DNA from 3 places in the Priestia sp. LL-8 genome. Region 1 is predicted to be linked to each of the others. Evidence: riboswitches for the same ligand, from Rfam matches in the RefSeq annotation. Region 1 holds a riboswitch; each other region holds the start of a gene.

Region 1 (3,282 bases):
GAATGGGCTATGTGACGGCGGCGATTACAACAGGATTTATTATTGGGCCCGGTATCGGGGGCTTTTTAGCTGAATACGGCATGCGCGTACCGTTTTATATGGCCGCAGTAGCAGGGGGCTTAGCAGCAGTGATTACGCTGTTTGTTTTGCCAGAGTCCCGCCCTGTACAAGATTCTGTAAGCAACGAAAATCCAAAGCAAGAGCGTCTGCTACTGCAGCTTATGAATTCCTATAAAGAACCTTATTTTTTGAGTTTAATTATCGTTTTTGTGACATCGTTTGGATTATCCAATTATGAAACGATCTTTTCACTATTTGTGGATCATAAATTTAGCTTTACGCCAAAAGATATTGCGTTTGTTATTACGTTTGGCTCTATTGCAGGGGCTGTTGTGCAGGTTACGATTTTTGGCTGGATTTTAAATAAGTTCGGTGAAAAAAGAGTGATTTCGTTTTGCTTGATGATGACGGGACTTTTTATTTTACTTACGCTATTTGTGCACACGTACTGGCTTATTATTGTTGTAACATTTATCGTCTTTTTAGCAACAGATATTTTACGTCCGGCAATCAGCACGCAAATGTCGATGATGGCACAAGACGACCAAGGGTATGTAGCCGGACTAAATTCTGCTTATACAAGTCTTGGGAATATTATTGGACCCGTTGTCGCAGGCTTTCTCTTTGATATAAACATTAATTATCCGTACGTATCAGCTGCACTTGTACTGCTGCTTTGTTTTCTTTTATCTTTAAGAGCAGGGAAGGACCGAAAAACAGCTGTGAGAAATCAAGCGATTCAAGAGAAATAACGAGAAGGAAAAATGATAGAATTTTTAGGGGATAGAAGACCTCCAGTAGCTTACTGGAGGTCTTTTAATGATGCTTTTAGTAAAGCTGTAAGATTTACAACACCACTCAGCCTATAGCGAAGCTTTATTTTATCGGCAAAACAGTGAAATGGTTGCAAATAAAAAGGGTTAATAGTAAACTTTAAACGTAACAAGAATAGTATGGGAGCTTGCGCGGGGCAGGCTGAGAGTACAGGGGCGCCTGTTGACCATTTGAACCTGTTGGATAATGCCAGCGCAGGGAATGTGAGTACATACCAAAGCACTTTGCGCATGCAAGGTGCTTTTTTGTCTTTTTTTGCAGTGTTAAAACTAAATGAAAAGAGTGAGAGAACATGGATATTAGTAAAATTTCAGCTCAATTAGAAAAAGTAAGAGACTTAAGTCCGCTTATTCATAATATTACGAATGTTGTGGTAACCAATTTTACAGCAAATGGACTGCTTGCCCTAGGAGCGTCACCTGTTATGGCTTATGCGAAGGAAGAAGTGGCTGATATGGCTCGAATCGCCGGAGCGCTTGTCTTAAATATGGGTACACTGACGGCTCAAGAAGTAGAAGCAATGAGAATAGCAGGAAAATCAGCAAATGAAAATGGCGTGCCGGTTATTTTCGATCCTGTAGGAGCCGGAGCGACACCGTTTCGTACAGAAGTAGCACGTCAGCTTGTAGAAGAATTAAATATTGCAGTTATTCGTGGTAACGCTGCTGAAGTTGCGAATGTAGTAGGCGAGTCATGGCTCATTAAAGGCGTTGATTCATTAGAAGGGCAAGGAGACGTCATTGAACTTGCTGAGAAAGCGGCGAACAAATTAGATACAGTGATTGTTATTACGGGTAAACAAGATGTAATCACGGATGGAAACACAACGTATACAGTAGACAACGGTCACCCGTTATTTACTAAAGTGACGGGGACTGGATGTCTGTTGACATCAATTATAGGAGCTTTCGCTGCTGTAGACAAAGAATATGTCGAGGCAAGCGTTGCTGCTTTAAGTTTTTACGGAGTGGCAGGTGAAATCGCCGCAGCGAAAAAAGGTGAAGAAGGGCCGGGAAGCTTTCAAATTGAGCTGTTAAACCAGCTTCATCTTTTATCTGGGCAGGATATTGAATCATATGCAAGAGTACATCAACGTTAAAAGGAGCCGGAAAATGACAAACGAAGAAATCAAAAAGCTGCTGCAAGTTTATTTTATAATGGGCAGCAATAACTGTAAAAAAGATCCGAAAGAAGTATTAAAAGAAGCAATTGAAGGCGGCGTTACCGTGTTTCAATTTCGTGAAAAAGGCGAGGGTGCCTTAACAGGAGAAGCGAAATATCAGCTGGCGAAAGAACTTCAGCAAATTTGTCAGCAGCACAGCGTTCCTTTTGTTGTGAATGATGATCTTGACTTAGCGATCCGCTTACAAGCAGATGGCGTTCATATTGGACAAGAAGATGAAAAAGCTCATATTGTTCGAGAAAAAATAGGAAAAGGAATTGTGGGCGTCTCTGTTCATAATGTACAAGAGCTGCAGCAAGCGATAAAAGACGGGGCGGATTATGTAGGAATGGGACCTGTTTTTCCTACTTCTACAAAAAAAGACGCAAAAGCAGTACAAGGTACAAAATTAATTGAAGAAGTGCGAAACCAGAATATTGACTTTCCAATTGTAGGAATCGGTGGCATCACGCCTGAAAATGCCAAACAAGTAGTAGAAGCAGGTGCAGATGGCGTTTCTATTATTACCGCGATTAGCTTAGCAGCGTCTCCAAAAGAAAAAGCAGCTCAATTGAAAGAAGCGGTAGGAAAATAAAAAAAGCGCACAGTGTGCGCTTTTTTTATTATAGCTGAACAGTTTGAGGAGTTTCTTCGCCTTCATTCATAAAGCGAATTTCGCTTGGCGTAATTTCAAGAACAACATACTCAGGGTCATTTGGACCGTCAAACCATTCTTTCATGTGATCGTTCCATATACGTCCTTTTAATTGATCACCGGTACGAAGAACAGCTGTCCCAGATAATTCTAAGTATTGATCGCCATATCCTTCGCCACTGTAGCCCAATAGTACGTGCACGTTCGGATTGGCTTCGATTTCTTCTGCCTTATGTGTATTGATATTTGTTGGTGTGTAAAGAGCGATACCATCTTCATCGCTGAAAAATGTCATATAGCGAGAGTGGGGTTTGTTGTTTACAACTGTGGCTAATGTTCCTACACGATTTCCTTCTAATACTTCATTTACTTTTTTAGCAATTTTTTGTTCATTCATTTTATCCATCTCCTTTATTACTTTTTATGTTCCTCAATCGAAGATAAATAAAACATACATGTCTAAAAAAAATATAAGTTAACAATAAAATAATTATGTAAACTAATAAATTAAAAAATAAAAAAGTTAGCTACAGCTAACTAAAAAATAAGCCCGCACTGCCGTAACCCTAAG
Region 2 (3,282 bases), 1.6 Mb from region 1:
GAGCCTGCAACAAGTGCTCGACCGTTTCAATTTCATCTCCAACAGTAACGGTCTTACCATTAATGATTAGATTCAATGAACTCCCTCCATTACTCTCGTTAGCTGAAATGATGTAAAAAATGAATGATTCGGCTCTTTCCCTACCAAAGCATCAGCCATAATTTTTCCAGTTGCAGCACTTAATAAAATACCGTTTCGGTAGTGGCCAAACGCCATGTGTAGATTCGCTATTTCAGGATGCTCTCCTAAATAAGGCCAGCCATCATTTGTTTGTGGACGAAGACCTGCCCATGCTTTTTCAAATGTGGCTTCTTTAATAGCCGGCAGAAGCACAGCAGCTTTATCCAGCAGAAATTGAATACCTTGTGCAGAAACGGTCTTAGTAAAATCATGCTGCAGCTTAGTTGCCCCGATTACGATTCTTCCACCAGCCTTTGGAACTAAATAAAAACCTTCATCTAAAAAAATCGTTTTAGAAAGCAGCGGCTTATGACTTTGAAGAGCAATACACTCTCCTTTTACAGGAAATACCTGACCTAAATGTTCAGAAGAAATAAAACGTTTAGCCCATGAGCCTGCTGCGATCACTACTTTTTCTCCATAAAAAGAGCCTTTAGACGTCTGTACACCTTTTACTGTTTCATTTTCCGTAATAAGAGAATGAACGTCACAGTATTCAAATACATCTGCTCCGTGATACAAGGCTCCATGAGCAAGAGCATGTGTTAACTTAGCCGGAGCTAGCTGGCCGTCTCCAGGTATTGTAATGGCTCCGTATATGTCTGGAGAGAGCCCCGGTTCTAACAACCGCGCTTCTTTTACGTCGATCCATCTTACATCTTTGTCCCATTGATGATGCTGATCGGCTTTTTTCTTTAATACGTGTGCATCTTCTTCTGTTACAGCGACTTTTAATAAGCCTTTTTGAATAAGCTCTACGTCGATTGCCGTTTTTTCTTTTAGTTCCTTCACCAGTTCAGGAAACATACTTCTGCTCTTAATAGCAAGGTCTAAAAGAGGACCTTCTTCATCAATTTCAGCTTGAGCACCTAAAATACCAGCAGCTGCACTTGAAGCTTCACAACCAATTTGATTGCGCTCAAGAATGGCTACTGACGCTCCTTGTTTTGACAAATGATAAGCGATAGAAGAGCTAATTATGCCTCCTCCGACTAACAGTACATCATAATGCTGCTTCATTTTCTCCACCTCCAGATGTCCATATATGAGAATATTGTTTGATTGCTTTAAGCGGATCTTGCGCAAGCATGACACCAGACATCACAGCTATACCGTGTGCTCCTGTTTGCAGCACCTCTTTGGCATTTACAGGTGTAATTCCACCAATCGCAATAACTGGTATCTTCACAGCGTCTACTACTTCTTTTAACGCTGCTATCCCTCGGCTTTTTAATTCTTTTTTTGAATGAGTTGAATAAATATGTCCGTATAGAATATAGTGAGCTCCATCTTTTTCAGCTTCTAGAGCTTCTTCCACAGAGTGAACTGATTTTCCGACAATAAGAGAAGGAAATGCGTCTCTAACGCACGAAACGTCTAAACTATGATAGGCAAGCTGCACCCCTTTTGCTTTTAAAGCATGCGCTACATCAACTCGGTCATTTACAATCATTTTAGAGCGACAAAATGGCAGGCTTTCTAGTAAACATTGAATCTGCTTTGCCGTTTTCTTTTTTTCTCTAATATGAATGGCACCCGCAAAAGGCACGATAGCCGTTAAAATGTCCCGAACCTCTTCAATTGGCTGCTTATCTGTTGTAATGACATGAAATTTAGGAATATCCATATGATCGAAACCTTTCCATTCAGAATAAAGAGAAATTTCAATCACTTTATCTTGTGTAGAGGGCTTTATTACATACAAAAAAACCACCCTACAACGTAGAGTGGTTAGCATGTATCGTTATGTAAACATGATCGCCACTTCCCTACGCTGGTACAAACCAGATCAGGTTCAAAGGGTCCGAAATACATTCGTCTCAGCTTCAAAAAGCTCCCCTAGTGATTGCTATTTATTGATTTTGTTTTTGCACTTAAAATTATAACACAACTAGATGTAAATACAATATCTCTTTATGCTCTTACGGCTCTCTTCCTTTTATAGATGTATCTTTTAAGCTTCTTTACTAAGAGGCCCGGCGCACCGCACCATTCTGCTTTTTATATGGTTAGTAATCGGTATAGTCGTCAAATTCTTCTTTGTCTTTTTCCTTTTTCCGATCCCATATAAACAGCAGGAGTAACATAATAAAAGTTAGAATATAAAAACCGTAAAAAATAAATGCCGCCACAACATTTATAAATAAAAATAAAAAACCGATGATCTGACCTGCAACAGCCACAATCAACAAAATGTATTTCCAAACTTCTGCTTTTCTATCCATTCTCTACTTCTCCGTCTTTTTGTTTTTCCCTACTAGAAACTACTAGAAACGTTCTCTTTATTTAAATAAAAACGTTCCTGCCAGTAAACCGACTGTAAATAAACCAATTGTTCCAAATGCTGAAATCCCCACGTACACCAACATTTTCTGATAAGATTTTTCTCGAATTAACTGCACGGTTTCCACACTAAACGTTGAAAAAGTGGTAAAAGCCCCGAAAAAACCAATGCCGATCATTAGAAATATTGAATCATTATAAGCATGACTCGGAACCTTTCCATAATAACTACCGTAAAAAAGACCAAGTCCAAACGCACCAAGCAAGTTAACAAACAGCATTGATACTGGAAAAGGAGGATTTGAAGCTGTTTTTGTAACCTTTAATCCCAAAAGATAACGGCATATGCCTCCAGCTGCCCCCCCAAGTGCCAAGCTCACTATGCTCATTTACTTCACCTCATGTACTTTTACTAAATTTTTTCCTGCCGCTTCACCGCATAGATAGCCTGCTAAAGCAAAAAGGATTCCACCTACTAAAGAGACAATGAAATAAATGGCTCCACCCCATAAATAATGCTGAGTGAGAGAAACGAAGTCTCCTGCAAACGTTGAATACGTGGTAAAACCGCCGCATAAGCCCACGCCTAGTCCAAGCTTGATCCATTCCTTTGGCTGTTTCCATGCAAAAAATCCCGTTAATAGTCCTAATATGAAGCTACCTAATAGGTTTTCAATTACTGTTCCTATTGGATACCCCGTATATAATAAGGAAAGATTTAGAAAATAACGTGCATATGTACCAGCGATAGCACCAAAGGCAATTGAGATTAAGTTTATGGCTTTCATCATATCGCTCCGTTTCATAAATTCTTCTTTA
Region 3 (3,282 bases), 1.7 Mb from region 1:
GCTTTCAAAAGGCGATAATATATATTTATGCAAAAAAGCTATTGCAACATTGCAATAGCTTTTTCTTGCTCTTTGAGTCTCTATTAGAAGTTTAAGGGACTAAAGAACACGCGTATTTATTTTATAAAAATACAAAATATAGAATAGCTGCTAAAACAATTCGATAAATTGCAAATGGCACTAATTTGATGCGATTAATTAATTTTAGGAAAAAGCGAATGGATACCAGCGCAAAAATAAAGGCGCTGATAAAACCGGCAATAAAAAACGGTAGTGCATCTGATGTGAAGTACTGCCAGTTTTTAATCAATGAAAGTCCGCTTGCTCCTGCCATGATTGGCACTGCCATAATAAATGTAAAATCTGCGGCTGCCTTATGGCTCATTCCAAGAAGAACCCCTCCTGAAATCGTTGAGCCTGAACGAGAAAAACCTGGCCAAAGAGCAATACATTGAAACAGTCCTATACCTAGTGCTTGTCCATAAGACATTTGGTCCACCGTCTCTACACGCGGACGTTTAGGTCCAAACAAATCTGCTAGAATCATTAATACAGCTCCAACCACTAAGCCAATTAGCACCGTATTTAAAGAAAACAAATGTTCATCAATGTAATCATCAAACAAAAGTCCTAACACTCCTGCGGGTAACAGACCAACAATTACCTGCATTAAATTCAAGCGATTTGTCGGTCCAATTGGAGCAGCTGGTTTTTTTCCCAATCCTAATAAATTAATAAAACGATCTTTAAAAATAACAACTACTGCTAAGATCGACCCTAGCTGAATAACAATTTTAAATGTATTAGCTACTGGAGATGAAAATAATTCTTTTGAATTCAACCACAGGTCATCCACAATAATCATATGCCCAGTTGACGAAACAGGAGCAAACTCTGTTAAACCTTCTACAATCCCTAAAATGATTGCTACAATAATTTCCCACATAAAGCTATATACCTTGCCTTTCTTTCAAATTAATAAGCTTATCGCTTCGTTTTACATGCTCAACTATTTTCCTATTTTGACACTTGCTTTTTTATCATAATTGTTAAAACTATGAAATACAATGTGTATTTGCAAAAAGATAAGAATCTTTAATAATTTGTAATAAAAACCTTACATGCTAGAACCCAAAAACAAGATATCAGCTTTTATTTGTTTTAAAAAGCAGTCGCTGTGTTCGGTATACATTCCGGGCCCTTAGCTAAAAATGAATCATCTAGACTATTTTTCTTTGGTGTGAAAAAATGACTAAATCATTATGTTTTTTCCATACCCTTTACTGTCATCTATCATTTTAATCAACTAGTGCTTGCTTATACGACATATCCCCTAAGTAATTTGAAACTTTTTTCTCTCTTTTCTCGTATATAATAGTATCTTTTTTAGGAGGCTTTTTACTATGAATGGAAATGTACGTACAATGAAATGGGTTACTGCTGGGTATGAAGCGTTACTCGGAATTCCTTTAATTGGCGCTGGGATTGTTATGGGCTTTAGTTATACCCCTCTTTTTATTGGATTTATTCTTCATGCTATCACACTCATTTTAGCGAATAGACGCGGGTTATCTGCTTATGGAAACATACTAGGGCTTGTTACCTCACTGGTTGCTTGGATTCCATTTTTAGGATTTATCATGCATATTATTACAGCTATTGTAATTGCAATCGACGCTGCTAGACAACGCTAATTGTCTAGCTTTTTTATATTAAGGGTTGATTTTTTACCGAATGATGGTAAACTTAAGCCGTAAATTGAATAATTCGAATGTTATTTCTACTAGGGGTGTCTGATAGCTCAGACTGAGAGAAGAGTGCAATAAAACTCTTTAACCCTTTGAACCTGATTTGGGTTATACCAGCGGAGGGAAGTAGTCTTGAAAAGAATAGTATATGTTTATTCTTTTTTCGCCTATTCCATCGGGTTCTGTCTATCACAGAACCCGATTTTTTTATGGTTCGGTATAGCTACACTTTATGCGAAACCGGAGGAATATGTAATGTCAAAACAAAATGTATCAGTTTCTATGAAAAAGCCTTTTCCAAACAGTCACAAAGTATATGTCCAAGGATCCAGAGAAGACCTTAAAGTACCTATGCGTGAAATTCATCAGTCTCCTACTACAGGATCTTTTGGTGAAGAAGAAAATAGTCCCGTACGTGTATACGACACGAGCGGTGTTTATACAGATCCCCGTTATGAAATTAATTTACAAAAAGGATTACCGGCTCTGCGCGAAAAGTGGATTGCAGAACGAAACGATGTAGAAACATATCAAGGCCGTACTGTTCAGCCACAGGATAACGGTTATTATGATGGTGATCCAAGAGATCAGTACGAGCGCTTTAACACTAGTCGTTTACCGCTGCGCGCAAAAAAAAATCAAAATGTAACGCAAATGCACTATGCGAAAAAAGGAGTCATCACGCCCGAAATGGAGTTTATCGCTATTCGTGAACAGATGGATCCTGAAGTTGTGCGTGAAGAAGTAGCAAGAGGACGTGCGATTATCCCTAATAATATCAATCACCCTGAGAGCGAACCGATGATTATCGGCCGCAAATTCCATGTAAAAATTAATGCTAATATCGGAAATTCAGCTATTCGTTCAGCTATTGAAGATGAAGTAGAAAAAATGACATGGGCAACGCGTTGGGGAGCCGATACAATTATGGATTTATCAACAGGAAAAGATATCCATACAACACGCGAATGGATTATCCGCAACTCGCCTGTTCCTGTAGGGACCGTTCCTATTTACCAAGCGCTTGAAAAAGTAAAAGGCGTAGCAGAAGATCTAACGTGGGAAGCATACCGCGATACATTAATTGAACAAGCAGAACAAGGTGTTGATTACTTTACTATTCACGCAGGTGTTCTTTTACGCTATATTCCTCTAACAGCGAAACGTACGACAGGTATTGTTTCACGCGGAGGATCCATCTTGGCGCAGTGGTGTTTAGCTCATCATGAAGAGAACTTTTTATATACTCGCTTTGAAGAAATCTGTGAAATCTGTAAAGCATACGATATTTCTATTTCCCTTGGCGATGGGCTACGTCCTGGTTCCATTGCAGATGCTAATGATGAGGCACAGTTCGGTGAATTAGAAACGCTTGGCGAACTAACTAAAATTGCTTGGAAACACGATGTACAAGTTATGATTGAAGGTCCTGGACACGTCCCTATGCACCTTATCAAAGAAAATGTAGATAAACAAATGGAAATATGCCAAGAAGCTCCCTTCTATACTCTTGGACCGCTTACAACCGACATCG

Evidence for each region. Region 1 has a riboswitch for thiamine pyrophosphate ahead of thiM (hydroxyethylthiazole kinase). Riboswitches for the same ligand answer to the same signal wherever they lie in the genome.
Region 2: another riboswitch for thiamine pyrophosphate. It lies ahead of U9R83_RS02800 (thiamine phosphate synthase); the one in region 1 lies ahead of thiM (hydroxyethylthiazole kinase).
Region 3: another riboswitch for thiamine pyrophosphate. It lies ahead of thiC (phosphomethylpyrimidine synthase ThiC); the one in region 1 lies ahead of thiM (hydroxyethylthiazole kinase).

What each region holds. Positions count from the first base shown of each region.
Region 1 is NZ_JAZAQH010000001.1:2,091,886-2,095,167, forward strand. Features, by position in the region: gene U9R83_RS10595 (MFS transporter) at 1-812, shown strand, start outside; TPP riboswitch at 1,004-1,112, shown strand; gene thiM (hydroxyethylthiazole kinase) at 1,187-1,993, shown strand; gene thiE (thiamine phosphate synthase) at 2,007-2,651, shown strand; gene U9R83_RS10610 (pyridoxamine 5'-phosphate oxidase family protein) at 2,680-3,108, opposite strand; RNA gene ssrS (6S RNA) at 3,255-3,282, opposite strand, start outside.
Region 2 is NZ_JAZAQH010000001.1:525,929-529,210, reverse strand. Features, by position in the region: gene thiS (sulfur carrier protein ThiS) at 1-76, opposite strand, end outside; gene thiO (glycine oxidase ThiO) at 73-1,200, opposite strand; gene U9R83_RS02800 (thiamine phosphate synthase) at 1,184-1,807, opposite strand; TPP riboswitch at 1,930-2,031, opposite strand; gene U9R83_RS02795 (hypothetical protein) at 2,190-2,405, opposite strand; gene crcB (fluoride efflux transporter CrcB) at 2,463-2,852, opposite strand; gene U9R83_RS02785 (fluoride efflux transporter FluC) at 2,853-3,269, opposite strand.
Region 3 is NZ_JAZAQH010000001.1:422,423-425,704, reverse strand. Features, by position in the region: gene U9R83_RS02300 (undecaprenyl-diphosphate phosphatase) at 122-946, opposite strand; gene U9R83_RS02295 (hypothetical protein) at 1,404-1,694, shown strand; TPP riboswitch at 1,776-1,890, shown strand; gene thiC (phosphomethylpyrimidine synthase ThiC) at 2,004-3,282, shown strand, end outside.